Regions from separate parts of the Cupriavidus sp. USMAA2-4 genome, predicted to be linked through region 3. Evidence: predicted binding sites of a transcription regulator. Region 3 holds the regulator's gene; each other region holds the start of a gene.
What was found. The regulator HrcA, encoded in region 3, represses chaperone genes, less so after heat shock. The targets are predictions, from matches to a motif close to TTAGCACTCNNNNNNNNNGAGTGCTAA.

Region 1 (4,684 bases), 1.0 Mb from region 3:
CACAATCCCATACCGCGCGAAAGCACCGGGTGCTGTCCGGCATGCGGCGCCGCAGTTGCGCTGCGCTATCATGAAGCGCATCCCCACGAGCGCCGCATCATGACCCAGCCCGCCACCACCGCAAGCCACGCCACGCCCTTTCCAGCGGCGAAATACATCAAGGAAATCGGGCGCGGCGCGCAGGGCGCGCGGGCCCTGCCGCGCGATGACGTGCGCACGCTGTTCGACGCCATGCTCGCCGGGCGCGTCTCCGACATCGAACTGGGCGCCATCCTGATGGCCTACCGCATCAAGGGCGAAGCGCCACACGAGCTGGGCGGCATGCTAGAGGCCGCCCATGCGCACTGCGCGCCGCTGCCGGCGCGGCCGGATGGACCGGTGGTAGTGATCCCGAGCTACAACGGCGCCCGCAAGCAGCCCAACCTGGTACCGCTGCTGGCCATGCTGCTGGCACGCGCCGGCACCCCGGTCCTGGTGCACGGCATCCGGCACTTCGCCGGACGCCTGACCAGCCTGGCACTGTTCGAGGCACTGGGCGAGCCGCTGTGCTCCAGCACTGCCGAAGCCGCGACACGGCTGCGCGGCAGCGGCGGCGGGCTGCCGCTGGCGGTGCTGCCGATCGACGTCCTGTCGCCGGCACTGAGCCGCCTGCTCGACAAGCGCGACATCGTCGGCCTGCGCAACTCGGCCCACACCGTGGTCAAGCTGCTGCAGCCGGTGGGTGGCCACAGCCCGGCCGAAGCCCTGCGCCTGTACAGCTACACACATCCGGAATACCGCGAGACGCTGACCGACTTCTTTTCGCACGAGCCGGCCAACGTATTGCTGGCGCGCGGCACCGAAGGCGAAGTGGTGGCCGATGCCCGCCGCGGCGGGCGCATCGACTGGCTGCACGACGGGCACCAGCGCACGCTGGTCGAGCCGGCCTCCGGTTCCATTGCCGACGTGCCGGACCTGCCGGCTGGCACCAGCGTCGAGCAGACCGTGGCCTGGATCCGCGCGGTGCTGGAAGGCAAGCTAGCCGTGCCGGCGCCCATCGCGGCCCAGGTCGAGGCCATCCGCGCCTGCCTGCGCGATGGCGCGCAGGTGAATTGGGCCAGCCCGGTCTAGGGCTGCGCCCTCCTCCAGGCGGCGACACCGGCCAAGGCTGCCGCCCTGCCCGTCAGGACGGGCGGCGCGGCGGCAGCGGGATGCGTTCGGTCTCGCCTGGCACTTGCGGAAAGAGATTGTCTTCCCAACGCTGCGCCGCCGCCTCGATGGCCTCCTTGCTGCTGGCCACGAAGTTCCAGTAGATGAAGCGGCGGCCGTCCAGCGGCTCGCCGCCGAGCAGCATCACGCGCGCCCGCGTCGTGGCACTCAGTGTCACCGTCTCCCCCTGCACCAGCGTCGCCAGGTGCTCGGCCGGAATGGCCTCGCCATCGACGGCGATGCCGCCTTCGACGACATAGACACCACGCTCCACATGCTCGGGAGGAATCACCAGCGTGGCGCCCGCCTCCATCTCCAGGGCAACGTAGAGCGTACGGCTGAAGACACGCACCGGCGACTCCTGGCCGAAGGCATCGCCGGCGATCACCGTCAGGCGCACTCCGGGCAACTCCAGCCGCGGCAGGCTGGCGGCGCCGAAGTGGTGAAACGAGGGCTCCACGTCCTCGTAGGCCTTCGGCAGTGCCACCCAGGTCTGGATGCCGTGCAGGTGCGGTCCGGCCGGCCGCTCGGATTGCGGCGAGCGCTCCGAATGCGCGATGCCGCGGCCGGCGGTCATCCAGTTGACGTCGCCGGGGCGGATCACCTGCTCGTTGCCCAGGCTGTCACGATGGAGGAATTCGCCCTCGAACAGGTAGGTCACCGTGGCCAGGCCGATGTGCGGATGCGGACGGACGTCCGCCCCCTTGCCGGGCGGCATCGCCACCGGGCCCATATGGTCGAGGAAGATGAAGGGCCCCACCGTCTGCGCGGCCGCCGCGGGCAGGACGCGGCGCACGGTGAAATCGCCCAGGTCCCGGACATGGGGATTGAGCAGGTGTTCGATGACAGACATAGATCCTCCTGGGAATGAATGTACCGTGGAGACGGCATCGGCGAAGTGGCGCATCCGCAGTGTAAACGCCGCTCCCGCCCGCCGCTCCCACTCTATTGGCCGAAAGGGCAGAACCAGGCGGCGATCTGCATCTCTAATGCTAGTTGCGAGCGGGCCCTCGCGCCGGGAAGTGCGTTATACGCCATACAAATTCATGCTATCCATTCTGAAATAGCAATCGTCTGGAACTATTGACCACATTGCCAGTCGAATTAGCAGTCAACCGGCTTGAGTGCTAATATGTGTTGCAATGCAGTGCGTTTCCCCGAGGGAAACAGCACCCCCGGCAACCCGCCGGCCGGACGCAAAAGGAGCCAATGAGTGAACGCAGTCCTGTCTGCCGATTCGATCCAATCCACCACCCTGCCCGCGATGCCGCAGCGCGGCGCCAGCCTTGCGCTGGCCATGCCCGGCAACCTGGGCAACCTCGACAGTTACATCCAGGCGGTCCACCGCGTCCCGATGCTCTCCGTCGAAGAGGAGCAGCGTCTCGCGCGCGAGTTGCGCGACCATGATTCCGTCGATGCGGCACGCCGGCTGGTGATGTCCCACCTGCGCCTGGTCGTATCCGTGGCACGCCAGTACCTGGGCTACGGCCTGCCCCACGCCGACCTGATCCAGGAAGGCAATATCGGCCTGATGAAGGCCGTCAAGCGCTTCGATCCCGACCAGGGCGTGCGCCTGGTTTCGTACGCCATCCACTGGATCAAGGCCGAGATCCACGAGTACGTGCTGAAGAACTGGCGCATGGTCAAGGTGGCCACCACCAAGGCCCAGCGCAAGCTGTTCTTCAACCTGCGCAGCCACAAGCAGGAAACCCACAACACCTTCACGCCCGAGCAGGTCGAAGCCGTTGCGCGCGAGCTCAACGTCAAGCCCGAGGAAGTGATGGAGATGGAAACCCGGTTGTCGGGCGGCGACCTGGCGCTGGAAGGGCAGGTCGACGACGGCGAAGAGGAATTCGCCCCGATCGCGTATCTGGCCGACAATCACAACGAACCCACCCGCGTGCTCGAAGCCAAGCGCAGCGACCGTATGCAGGTGGAAGGCCTGGAAGAGGCGCTCGGCAAGCTCGATCAGCGTAGCCGCCGCATCATCGAGGCCCGTTGGCTGCACGTCAACGACGACGGTTCGGGCGGCGCCACGCTGCATGAACTGGCCGACGAGTTCGGCGTTTCCGCCGAGCGCATCCGCCAGATCGAGGCGGCGGCCATGAAAAAGATGAAGGGCGCGCTGCAGGCCTTCGCCTGAGCGTCCTTGCCGGCGCCGCGCACAGCGCGTCCGCCGGGCGGAATGGCAAAGGGCCGGTTCCCCGTGAACCGGCCCTTTCTTTTTCGCTGCCTGCGTTTTCCCCTGCCTGCGCGAGTGCGCGGCGCAATCAGGACAGCAGCAGTTTCAGGTCGTGCGCGATCGGCTCGGGCCCCTGGCCGTGGCGGATGAACAGGCGCAGCCGTCCCTGCGGATCGAACACGTAGCTGCCCGCCGAATGGTCCATCGTATAGTTGCCGGGCGAGGTGCCGGGCACCTTGGCGTAGTAGACCTTGAAGTCCTTGGTGACTTTCTGCAGCGCCGCCTCGTCGGCCGGGCGCATGCCCAGGAAACGCGAATCGAAAGCGGGCACGTATTGCGCCAGCAACTGCTGGGTATCCCGCTCGGGATCGACCGTGACGAACAACACCTGCACGCGGTCGGCATCGGGTCCCAGCGCTTCCATCACGCCCTTCAGTTCGGCCAGCGTGGTCGGGCACACGTCGGGGCAATGCGTGTAGCCGAAGAACATCACGACCGCCTTGCCCTTGAAGTCAGCCAGCGTGCGCACCTTGCCGTGATGATCGACCAGGCTGAAATCCTTGCCGAATTCGCTGCCGCCCGTGATGTCGATGTTCTGGAACTTCGGAGCGGATTGCCCGCAAGCCGCCAGCATCAGAGCCAGCAGCGCCATTGCGGCATATTGCCGCAGGCGGCCGAAGCAGGAGAAAGACGGGAAGGGGCGGGGCTTGGACATTGCAGGGTTCGTCGGGGGAGCGGGCCGGATGCAGGCCATCCGCATGGCCATGCGCTTCCCGCTCGGTTCATCACACTGGCGAGTATCGCCCATCCGCATGCAGGCGCGCCCCGGCGCGACAAAGTGTCGCGCCGGGGGCAGTGCTGGCTCAGAGCGGCAGCACGAACTTGAAATAGTGATCCACCAGCAGCACAGCGAACAGCAGTGACAGGTAGAGGATCGAGAAGCGGAAGGTGCGCTGCGCCAGTTCGTCCGAGTAGTTGCGGTACAGCCGCCAGGAGTAGGACAGAAAGCCGCCACCCAGCACCAGCGCCGCCACCAGGTAGATCAGGCCGCTCATGCCGTAGATGAACGGCAGCAGCGTGGCGGCGATCATCACCAGTGTGTACAACAGGATATTGAGCAGGGTGAAGCGCTCGCCATGCGTGATCGGCAGCATCGGCAGGCCGGACTTGGCGTAGTCGGCGCGGCGGTACAGCGCCAGCGCCCAGAAATGCGGCGGCGTCCAGGTGAAGATGATCAGCACCAGGAACCATGCCTCGGCCGGCACCGTGCCGGTTACCGCGGCCCAGCCCAGGGCCGGCGGCATGGCGCCCGAC
Region 2 (4,684 bases), 650 kb from region 3:
CCGTCACTATGCCGCGCTCGCCCAGGCCGCCGAGGCGGCCAAGTTCGACCTGGTGTTCCTCGCCGACGGTGTCGGCACGCGCGGCGACGACGTGGAGTTCCTGAGCCGCACCGCGCACAGCTACCAGGCCCAGTTCGAACCCATCACCCTGCTGTCGGCGCTGGCTGCCGTCACCGAGCGCATCGGGCTGGTCGGCACCGCCTCGACCAGCTTCAACGAGCCCTATCACATCGCGCGCAAGTTCGCCTCGCTCGACCATCTCTCGGGAGGCCGCGCGGGCTGGAACCTGGTGACCTCGTCCAGCGAGCACGAGGCGCGCAATTTCAACCGGGTGCGGCACTTCAGCCACGAGGAGCGCTACCAGCGTGCCGAAGAATTCGCCGACGTGGTCAGCGGCCTGTGGGACAGCTGGGAGGACGATGCCTTCCTGCGCGACAAGGCGAGCGGGCGCTACTACGAGCCGGCGCGGCGCCACGTGCTGGGCCACCGCGGCCGGCATTTCAGCGTGCAGGGGCCGCTCAACGTCGCGCGTCCCCCGCAGGGGCAGCCGGTGGTGGTGCAGGCCGGCTCCTCCGAGCCCGGCAAGGAACTGGCCGCGCGCCGCGGCGAGGTGGTCTTCACCGCCCAGCAGACCCTGGAAGATGCTGTGGCTTTCTATGCCGATCTGAAGGGGCGGCTGGCCGGCCACGGCCGCCGGCCCGAGGACCTGAAGATCCTGCCGGGCGTGTTTCCGGTGGTGGGGCACAGCGAGGCCGAGGCGCGCGAGAAGTTCGAGCAGTTGCAGGCGCTGATCGATCCGGTGGTCGGGCTGGCGCTGGTGTCGGCCCTGACCGGGGCGGACCTGTCCGCGTATCCGCTCGACGGGCCCATCCCGGAGCTGCCGCCCACCAACGGCAGCAAGAGCCGCCAGGGCCTGATGCTCGACCTGGCGCGGCGCGAGAACCTGACCATCCGCCAGCTCTACCAGCGCGTGGCAGGCGCGCGCGGCCACTGGCAACTGGTCGGCACGCCGGCGCAGATCGCCGATGCGCTGGAGGAGCGCTTCCAGGCCTATGGCGCGGACGGTTTCAACGTGATGGCGCCGGTGCTGCCCGGCGGCCTCACTGACTTCATCGAACTGGTGCTGCCCGAGTTGCGGCGGCGCGGCCTGTTCCGCACTGACTACAGCGGCACCACGCTGCGCGAGCATCTCGGGCTGCGGCGGCCGCCGCATCCGGCCGCGCGGAGACGGGCCGACGCGGCGGATGCCGCCTGAGTCCGTGCGTGCCAGGCTGCCTGCCCGGTGCGAGGCAGCCTGGTCGCCGTTCAGTCTTCGGCGAAGGCAAAGCGCCCTTCGCTGACCAGTCGCGCCAGCGGCAGGCGCTCGTTGGGCTGCTCGCGCGCCTGCAGCGCCTCGGGCAGCAAGGACTTGTCGCCCTGCCGGCCGATGGCCACCACCGCTTCGATGGCGTAGTCCTCGGGAATGCCGAGCGCCTCGCGCAGGCGCGCCTTGTCGAAGCCGCCGATGCCGTGGGCGTGCCAGCCCGCCGCGGTGGCCTGCAGCGCCAGGTTGGCCCAGGCGGCACCCGCGTCGAAGGAATGCGTGGCGACCGGCTGCGGCTCGCTCTTGCCCGGCGCTGTCCAGGTCTTGCGCGACAGCACCGCCACCAGCACGGCCGCGCGCGCGGCCCAGCCCTGGTTGTACTCCGACAGCGAGGCGAAGAGCGGCTGCCAGTCCGGCGTGTCGCGCCGCGCATAGATGAAGCGCCAGGGCTGCGCGTTGTAGCCGGACGGTGCCCAGCGTGCGGCCTCGAAGAAGCGCAGCAAGGTCTGCGGCGCGATGGCTTCCGCCGTGAAGGCGCGGGGCGACCAGCGCTGCAGGAACAGCGGATCGATGTCGTGGTCGGCTTGGCGTGGCTGGGTCATGGAGGCTCCTTGGGGCGGATGAGGGATAGGGCGGCGGTCGCTGCTGCTGTGGCTTCTATCGCTGCCGCGGTTACCGTGCAGGTGGGAGCCTTGCGCAAGCCCGTGCAAAAGGGAAGCGGGAAATCCGCATGAGCTTGCGAGGAATCCTTCGAACGGTGCACGGCGGCAAGAAGGCACCTGCTGCACGGTGCCATGCCGTGCTGTGTGCTGCGCGACGGGCGCCTATGTAAATGCGAAATGATCAGTTCGCGCGTGCCGGGGGGGCTTCCTATACTTTGGCACTCGTTCGCAGGGAGTGCTGATGGCCGGCACCGCGCCGATCCCGGCCTCCCGCGCCCGCCCGATTTCCCTGGAGCCCAGAACAGATGAGCCTTCGCCCATTGCATGACCGCGTGATCGTCAAGCGGTCGGAAAACGAAACCCGTACCCAGTCCGGCATCGTCATCCCGGACAACGCCGCCGAGAAGCCCGACCAGGGCGAGGTGGTGGCGGTCGGTCCCGGCCGCCGCAACGAAGCCGGCGAGCGTATTGCGCCGGACCTGCGCGTGGGCGATCGCGTGCTGTTCGGCAAGTACGCCGGGCAGGCGGTGAAGATCGGCGGCGAGGAGCTGCTGGTGCTGCGCGAAGAGGACGTGGTCGCGGTGGTCGAGCGCTGAGCGCGTCGCGCGCAGCGGCAAGCCCCACGCAGAACGAAAGAAGCGATCGGGATCATCGGCACGATGGAGAACATCGGCACGATCGGAACCGGATCAGGAAGAAAGGACAAAGGAAAGCAGAGATGGCAGCGAAAGACGTAGTGTTCAGCGACGCAGCACGGGCCAAGGTGGTCGAAGGCGTCAACATCCTGGCCAACGCGGTCAAGGTCACGCTGGGCCCGAAGGGCCGCAACGTGGTGCTGGAGCGCAGCTTCGGCGGCCCGACCGTGACCAAGGACGGCGTGTCCGTGGCCAAGGAGATCGAGCTGCAGGACAAGTTGCAGAACATCGGCGCGCAACTCGTCAAGGAAGTCGCGGCCAAGACCAGCGACAACGCCGGCGATGGCACCACCACGGCGACCGTGCTGGCCCAGGCCATCGTGCGCGAGGGGGTGAAGTACGTGGCGGCCGGACTCAATCCGCAGGATCTCAAGCGCGGCATCGACAAGGCGGTGGCCGTGGCCATCGAGGAGCTGCGCCGCATCAGCAAGCCCACCACCACCAGCAAGGAGATCGCCCAGGTCGGCACCATCTCGGCCAACGGCGAGAGCGCCATCGGCGAGCGCATCGCCGAGGCCATCGACAAGGTGGGCAAGGAGGGCGTGATCACCGTGGAAGACGGCAAGTCGCTCGGCGATGAGCTGGAGGTGGTCGAGGGCATGCAGTTCGACCGCGGCTACCTGTCGCCCTATTTCATCAACCAGCCGGAGAAGCAGATCGTCGCGCTGGAGCAGCCCTACCTGCTGCTGGTGGACAAGAAGATCTCCAGCATCCGCGACCTGCTGCCGGTGCTGGAGCAGGTGGCCAAGGCCGGCCGGCCGCTGCTGATCGTGGCGGAAGACGTCGAGGGCGAGGCGCTGGCCACGCTGGTGGTCAACAATATCCGCGGCATCCTCAAGGTGGCCGCGGTGAAGGCGCCGGGCTTCGGCGACCGCCGCAAGGCCCTGCTGGAAGACATCGCCATCCTGACCGCCGGTACCGTCATTTCCGAGGAGATCGGCCTGACGCTGGAGAAGGCCGGGCTGCATGACCTGGGCCAGGCCTCGCGCGTGGAGATCGGCAAGGAGAACACCACCATCATCGGCGGGGGAGGCGAGGCGGCGCGCATCCAGGCGCGCGTGCAGCAGATCCGTGCCCAGATCGAGGAAGCCAGCTCGGACTATGACCGCGAGAAGCTGCAGGAACGCGTGGCCAAGCTGGCCGGCGGCGTGGCCGTGCTCAAGGTGGGTGGCGCGACCGAAGTCGAAGTGAAGGAAAAGAAGGCACGCGTGGAGGACGCGCTGCACGCTACCCGCGCGGCCGTGGAAGAAGGCATTGTCCCCGGCGGCGGCGTGGCGCTGATCCGTGCCCGCGCGGCCGTGCGCGGCGTCGCGGGAGCCAACGCCGACCAGGAAGCCGGCGTGAAGATCGTGCTGCGGGCGCTGGAAGAGCCGCTGCGGCAGATCGTCGCCAATGCCGGCGAGGAAGCCAGCGTGGTGGTGGCGCGTGTCGCCGAAGCCAGCGGCAATTTCGGCTACAACGCCGCCACCGGCGAGTACGGCGACCTGGTCGAGGGCGGCGTGGTGGACCCGACCAAGGTGACGCGCACCGCCCTGCAGAACGCGGCGTCGGTGGCGGGCCTGATCCTGACCACCGATGCGGCGGTGTTCGAGCTGCCCAAGGGCGAGGAGCCGAGCGTGGCACAAGGGCCGGGTGCCGGCGCCGGGCTGGACTTCTAGAGCACCCGTCTTTCCCTTTCTCCGCTGTTTCCCCGGGTGCCTGGCAGGCCCCGGACCAACGCCCCCTCGGCTTCGCGGCCCAGGGGGCGTTGTTCTTGCAGGCCTGCGGCGCATCGGCCGGGCTGTCAAGGCTCCGTTCGCGTTTTGCGCGATCATCGCGCAAAATCTGCGTCAGCGGCCGGAATCGGGGTTATTTCGTAATGCCCGCCGCGCCGTTCACTGGCATGATGTAAAAAATCGAACGATCGTTCATAATTCGAACTTCCGGTATGGAGGCGAGATGCCGATCCCGGGGCGGCCGGTGTGCCGGTGCGCATCCCGCCGATGACGTTTGCGTGATCAGATTTCCGTTTGCAGCTTGTCCCG
Region 3 (4,684 bases):
AACCGTCGGCCAGCGCCGCCTGCAGGCTGTCCATGACCGGCAGCAGGTAGTCGGCGAAGCTCTCGATGGCGAATTTGTGGGCCTTGGACACGTCGTCCTGGGCACGGCGGCGGATGTTCTCGCCCTCGGCCGTCGCGCGCAGGTACATGTCGTAGTGCTCGCGCGCCTTGGCCTCGAGAGCGGCGATCTGTGCCGCCACATCCTCCACCACGGCGGCCTCGGCCTGGGCCGGCGCCGCGTTGCTGGTGTCCTCGCCCGCGGGCGTCGTCGGGGATGGCGTCTGCTTATGTTCTTCCATGTCGATCCGTAAATAAAGCACGGCACGCGCCTGGCGCGGCCGTTGGGAGGTCAATCGGCAAGTCTAACCCCCAACTGGAGGCAGCCGGGCGATTTTCAAGAGTCGCGCCGGCAGCCGTTGAAACACGCGGTTACAAAGCCCCGTCCAGTGCAATCAACGCCGTGTTGCCATGCTGCACCGCACCTACTAAGATGGTTTTGAATAAAGTGATAAAAATAACGGGGGGCGCGGATGCATTGCCTGCGGGTCCATGCCGAAGGGGTTGCCATGCATAAACTGCCTGTCATCGCGATCTGCCTGCTCGCCGCCTTGTCGGCGATGACCGTTTTCATCTGCGCGTCCGGCGCGCTGACGCCGCGCGACACCGAATACGGCAGCGGCAAGGCCATCTTCAAGCACTATATCGTGCAGCACCTGCGCTGAGCGGGTCGGCACGATCCGCCTCAGTCTCCGAGTCCGTCGATGCGCCGCCGATCGCGTTTGGTCGGCCTGCCGTGCCACTGCGCGGCGGGTTCGCTATGCAGGCGGCGGCGCTCCGCCTCGACCTGCCTACGCGCCTGGCTGGCTTCGCTCTCGGCGTAGAGCGACTGCGCCACCGGCGCCGGCCCGCGTGCCGCCGCGATGCCTTTCACCAGCACTTCCCAACGCTGTCCATGCGCCTCCAACACCACCGTGTCGCCCGGCCGCACCTCGCGTGAGCTCTTGCAGCCCTGACCGTTGACCTGCACCCGCCCGCGCTCGACAGCCTCCGCTGCCAGCGAGCGGGTCTTGAAGAAGCGCGCGCACCACAGCCACTTGTCGATGCGCAGCCGTGCCTCCGGCTCGAAACTGACATTCATGCGGCAGCCCCCCGGGTCTGGGCACGCGTGCGCCGGGCTTCGAGTTCGTGCGGATGCGGCGCACGGAGATCCCAGCCCTGCAGGTGCTGCAAGGCGATCTCGGCCAGGCCGGCGATCCAGGCCGGCGCATCGTTGAGGCAGGGAATGAAATGGAAATCCTTGCCGCCGGCCACACGGAACACGGACATCCCCTCGATGGCGATCTCTTCGAGCGTCTCGATGCAGTCCGCCGGGAAGCCCGGGCAGAACACGTCGACGCGGCCGGCGCCGACCCGGCCCAGTTCGCGCAGCGTGGGCGCGGTATAGGGCTGCAGCCACTCCGCCCGGCCGAAGCGCGACTGGAAGGTCACCTGGTACTGCCCGGGCTGCAGGCCCAGCGCCTCGCCCAGCAGCCGCCCCGTCTTCAGGCATTCGCAGTGATAGGGATCGCCCAGCTCGAGCATGCGCCGCGGCAGGCCGTGGAAGGACAGGATCAGCTTGTCGCCGCGCGCGAAGTCCGGCATGCCGTGCTGGGCCCAATAGGCGCCGACCTGCTGGTGCAGCGCGCCGATATAGGCCGGATGGTCATGGAAATGCTTGACCAGGCGCAGCTCCGGCTGGTTGCGCCAGGCGGCCAGCACACGGAAGGCCTCGTCGAAGGCGGTCGCGGTGGTACTGGCCGAGTATTGCGGATACATCGGCAGCACCAGCACCCGTTCGGCGCCCTGGCGGCGCAGCGCTTCCATCACCGACGCGATCGACGGGTTGCCGTAGCGCATCGCGCAGGCCACGGTCACCTCGTGCCCATGCTGGTTGAGCAGCAGTTGCAGGGCGTGCGCCTGGCGCTCGCTGTATACGAGCAGCGGCGAACCCGTCATATGGGCCTCGCGCAGCCAGATCGACTCATACTTCAGCGCCGAAGCACGCGAGCGCAGCGGCAGGATGGCCCCGTACAGGATGGGCAGCCAGGCGGCGCGGGGAATCTCGACCACGCGCGGATCGGACAGGAACTGCTTCAGGTAGCGCCCTACCGCTTTGGGCGTCGGCGCGTCCGGGGTCCCGAGGTTGACCAGCAGGATCGCGGTACGCGTCACCTGGCCGTGCTGGTAGGCCGGTTCTGGCGAAAACGTCATGTCAATTCCGGTTTGGCGCGCCCGCGCGCGCCGGGTACGGGCCCGGCCGGTCGCCGCGCGCCGGCACGGGACGAACGTCAACTCTGGCTGAGTGCGCTGGACAGCAGCCGGGCGGTGATGTCGACGATGGGAATCACGCGGTCGTAGGCCATCCGGGTCGGACCGATCACGCCCAGCGTGCCGACGATCTGCCCGTCGACCTCGTAGGGTGCGGTGATGATCGCCATGTCCTCCAGCGGCACCAGCCGGCTCTCGCCGCCGATGAAGATCTGCACGCCCTCGGCATGGCTGGATACATCGAGCAGCTGCAGCAGGCTGGTCTTGTGCTCGAACACGTCGAACAGCCGGCGCAGCTTGTCCATGCTGGACGACAGGTCCTCCACCTCCAGCAGCTTGCGCTCGCCGGAAATGAAGACCTGCTCATCCTCCTCGGCCATGGCGTCGCTGCCCGCCTGCACCGCCGCCTGCATCAGCTGCGACATGTCCAGGCGCAGCGCCTGCAGTTCGCCGCGCAGGTGGTCGCGCACGGCGTCGAAGCTCATGCCGGCGTAGTGGGAGTTGAAGAAATTGGCCGCCTCCACCAGCTGGGCCGGGGTATACGCCAGCTCGGTCTGGATGATGCGGTTCTGCACATCGCCCTCGGGGGTGACGATGATCAGCAGGATGCGCTTGGCCGACAGGCGCATGAACTCGACCTGCCGGAAGGCCTGGGCACGCCGCGGCGTCATCACCACGCCGGCGAAGTGCGACAGGTTGGACAGGGTGCGCGCGGCACTGCTGAGGATACGCTGCGGGGCCAGCTGCTGGCCGCTGAGCTGGTCCTGGATCAGCTCGGCCAGTTCGCTGCGGGCGGGCGTGCCCTCGGGCGCCTTGGTGGTCAGGATGGAGTCGACGAACAGACGGTAGCCGCGCGGCGTGGGCACGCGGCCCGCCGAAGTGTGCGGACTGGAGATGAAACCCATCTCCTCCAGATCGGACATCACATTGCGGATGGTGGCCGGCGACAGGTCCAGCCCCGAGTACTTGGACAGGGTCCGCGAGCCGACCGGCTGCCCCTCGGCAATGTAGCGCTCGATCAGGGTCTTGAGCAGCGTTTTCGAACGTTCATCCATAGTGCCCCGATTTTACGCAACTTTTACCGGATGGGGCGTATCGCGCAACGGCCTGCCGCCGCGGCGGCAGGCCATGCTGACAATGGTCACGGCGGTATGGTCTAATCCCGGCATGTCCGCACACCCCAAGCCTGGCGCCGCCCGCGCGCCCTTCCGCACCGTGGCCCTGATCGGCCGCTACTCCACCGCCGGCATCGAGGCGCGGCTCGAGGAGCTGGCTTCCTGCATCCTCAAGAACGGCCAGGACGTGGTGTTCGAGCGCGATACCGCGCTGGCCACCGGCCTGACCGGCTATCCGGCGCTGGCACCGGAGGAGATCGGCCGCGAGGCCGACGTGGCGGTGGTGCTGGGCGGGGACGGCACGCTGCTGGGGATCGCCCGCCAGCTCGCCGGCCACGACGTGCCGCTGATCGGGGTCAACCACGGGCGGCTCGGCTTCATGACCGACATCCCGCTGGAAGACGTCCAGTCGGTGCTGCCCGACATGCTGGCCGGCCGCTACGAGGCGGAGACGCGCATGCTGCTGGAATCGCGCGTGGTGCGCGACGACGAGCAGATCTTCTCGGCGCTGGCCTTCAACGACGTGGTGGTCAACCGCTCCGGCATTTCCGGCATGGTGGAGCTGGCCGTCTCGGTGGATGGCTATTTCATGTATAACCAGCGTTCGGACGGCCTCATCGTCTCCACCCCGACCGGCTCCACCGCCTACGCCCTGTCGGCCGGCGGCCCGATCCTGCATCCCACGCTGTCCGGCCTGGTGCTGGTGCCGATCGCACCCCACGCGCTGTCCAACCGCCCGATCGTGCTGCCGCACGATGCCGAGGTGACCATCGAGGTGGCCACCGCGCGCGACGCCAGCGTCAACTTCGACATGCAGTCGCTGACCTCGCTGCTGCCCGGCGACCGCATCGTGGTGCGCCGCTCCGACAAGACCATCAAGCTGCTGCATCCGGTCGGCTATAACTATTACGCCACGCTGCGCAAGAAGCTGCACTGGCACGAGTATCCGTCGGAAGACAATCGCCTTTGAGCCGCCTCGCCTTCCGCCCCCTGCTCGCACCTGACCTGCACCTGACCTGCTCCTGACCTGCACCTGACCCGCCACCCAGAACGATGCTGCGCAGCCTTTCCATCCGCGATTTCGTCATCGTCGACGCGCTCGACCTCGACTTCTCCGCCGGCTTCACCGTCTTCACCGGTGAGACCGGCGCCGGCAAGTCGATCCTGATCGATGCGCTGGCCCTGGTGCTGGGCGAGCGCGCCGATGCCGGCGTGGTGCGGGAAGGCGCGGCACGGGCCAGCGTCAGCGCCACCTTCGCCACG

Region 1: a site for HrcA is predicted at 2,293-2,319, ahead of rpoH (RNA polymerase sigma factor RpoH). Genes of this name have one in related genera too.
Region 2: a site for HrcA is predicted at 2,181-2,207, ahead of groES (co-chaperone GroES). Genes of this name have one in related genera too.

Annotation. Positions count from the first base shown of each region.
Region 1 is NZ_CP017748.1:1,995,877-2,000,560, forward strand. Features, by position in the region: gene ybiB (DNA-binding protein YbiB) at 100-1,110, shown strand; gene BKK79_RS08745 (pirin family protein) at 1,163-2,041, opposite strand; gene rpoH (RNA polymerase sigma factor RpoH) at 2,453-3,331, shown strand; gene BKK79_RS08755 (SCO family protein) at 3,459-4,022, opposite strand; gene BKK79_RS08760 (heme o synthase) at 4,234-4,684, opposite strand, start outside.
Region 2 is NZ_CP017748.1:323,092-327,775, forward strand. Features, by position in the region: gene BKK79_RS01520 (LLM class flavin-dependent oxidoreductase) at 1-1,255, shown strand, start outside; gene BKK79_RS01525 (nitroreductase family protein) at 1,306-1,905, opposite strand; gene groES (co-chaperone GroES) at 2,271-2,561, shown strand; gene groL (chaperonin GroEL) at 2,684-4,318, shown strand.
Region 3 is NZ_CP017748.1:971,287-975,970, forward strand. Features, by position in the region: gene grpE (nucleotide exchange factor GrpE) at 1-298, opposite strand, end outside; gene BKK79_RS41070 (hypothetical protein) at 566-721, shown strand; gene BKK79_RS04295 (RNA-binding S4 domain-containing protein) at 742-1,137, opposite strand; gene hemH (ferrochelatase) at 1,134-2,249, opposite strand; gene hrcA (heat-inducible transcriptional repressor HrcA) at 2,327-3,361, opposite strand; gene BKK79_RS04310 (NAD kinase) at 3,474-4,391, shown strand; gene recN (DNA repair protein RecN) at 4,475-4,684, shown strand, end outside.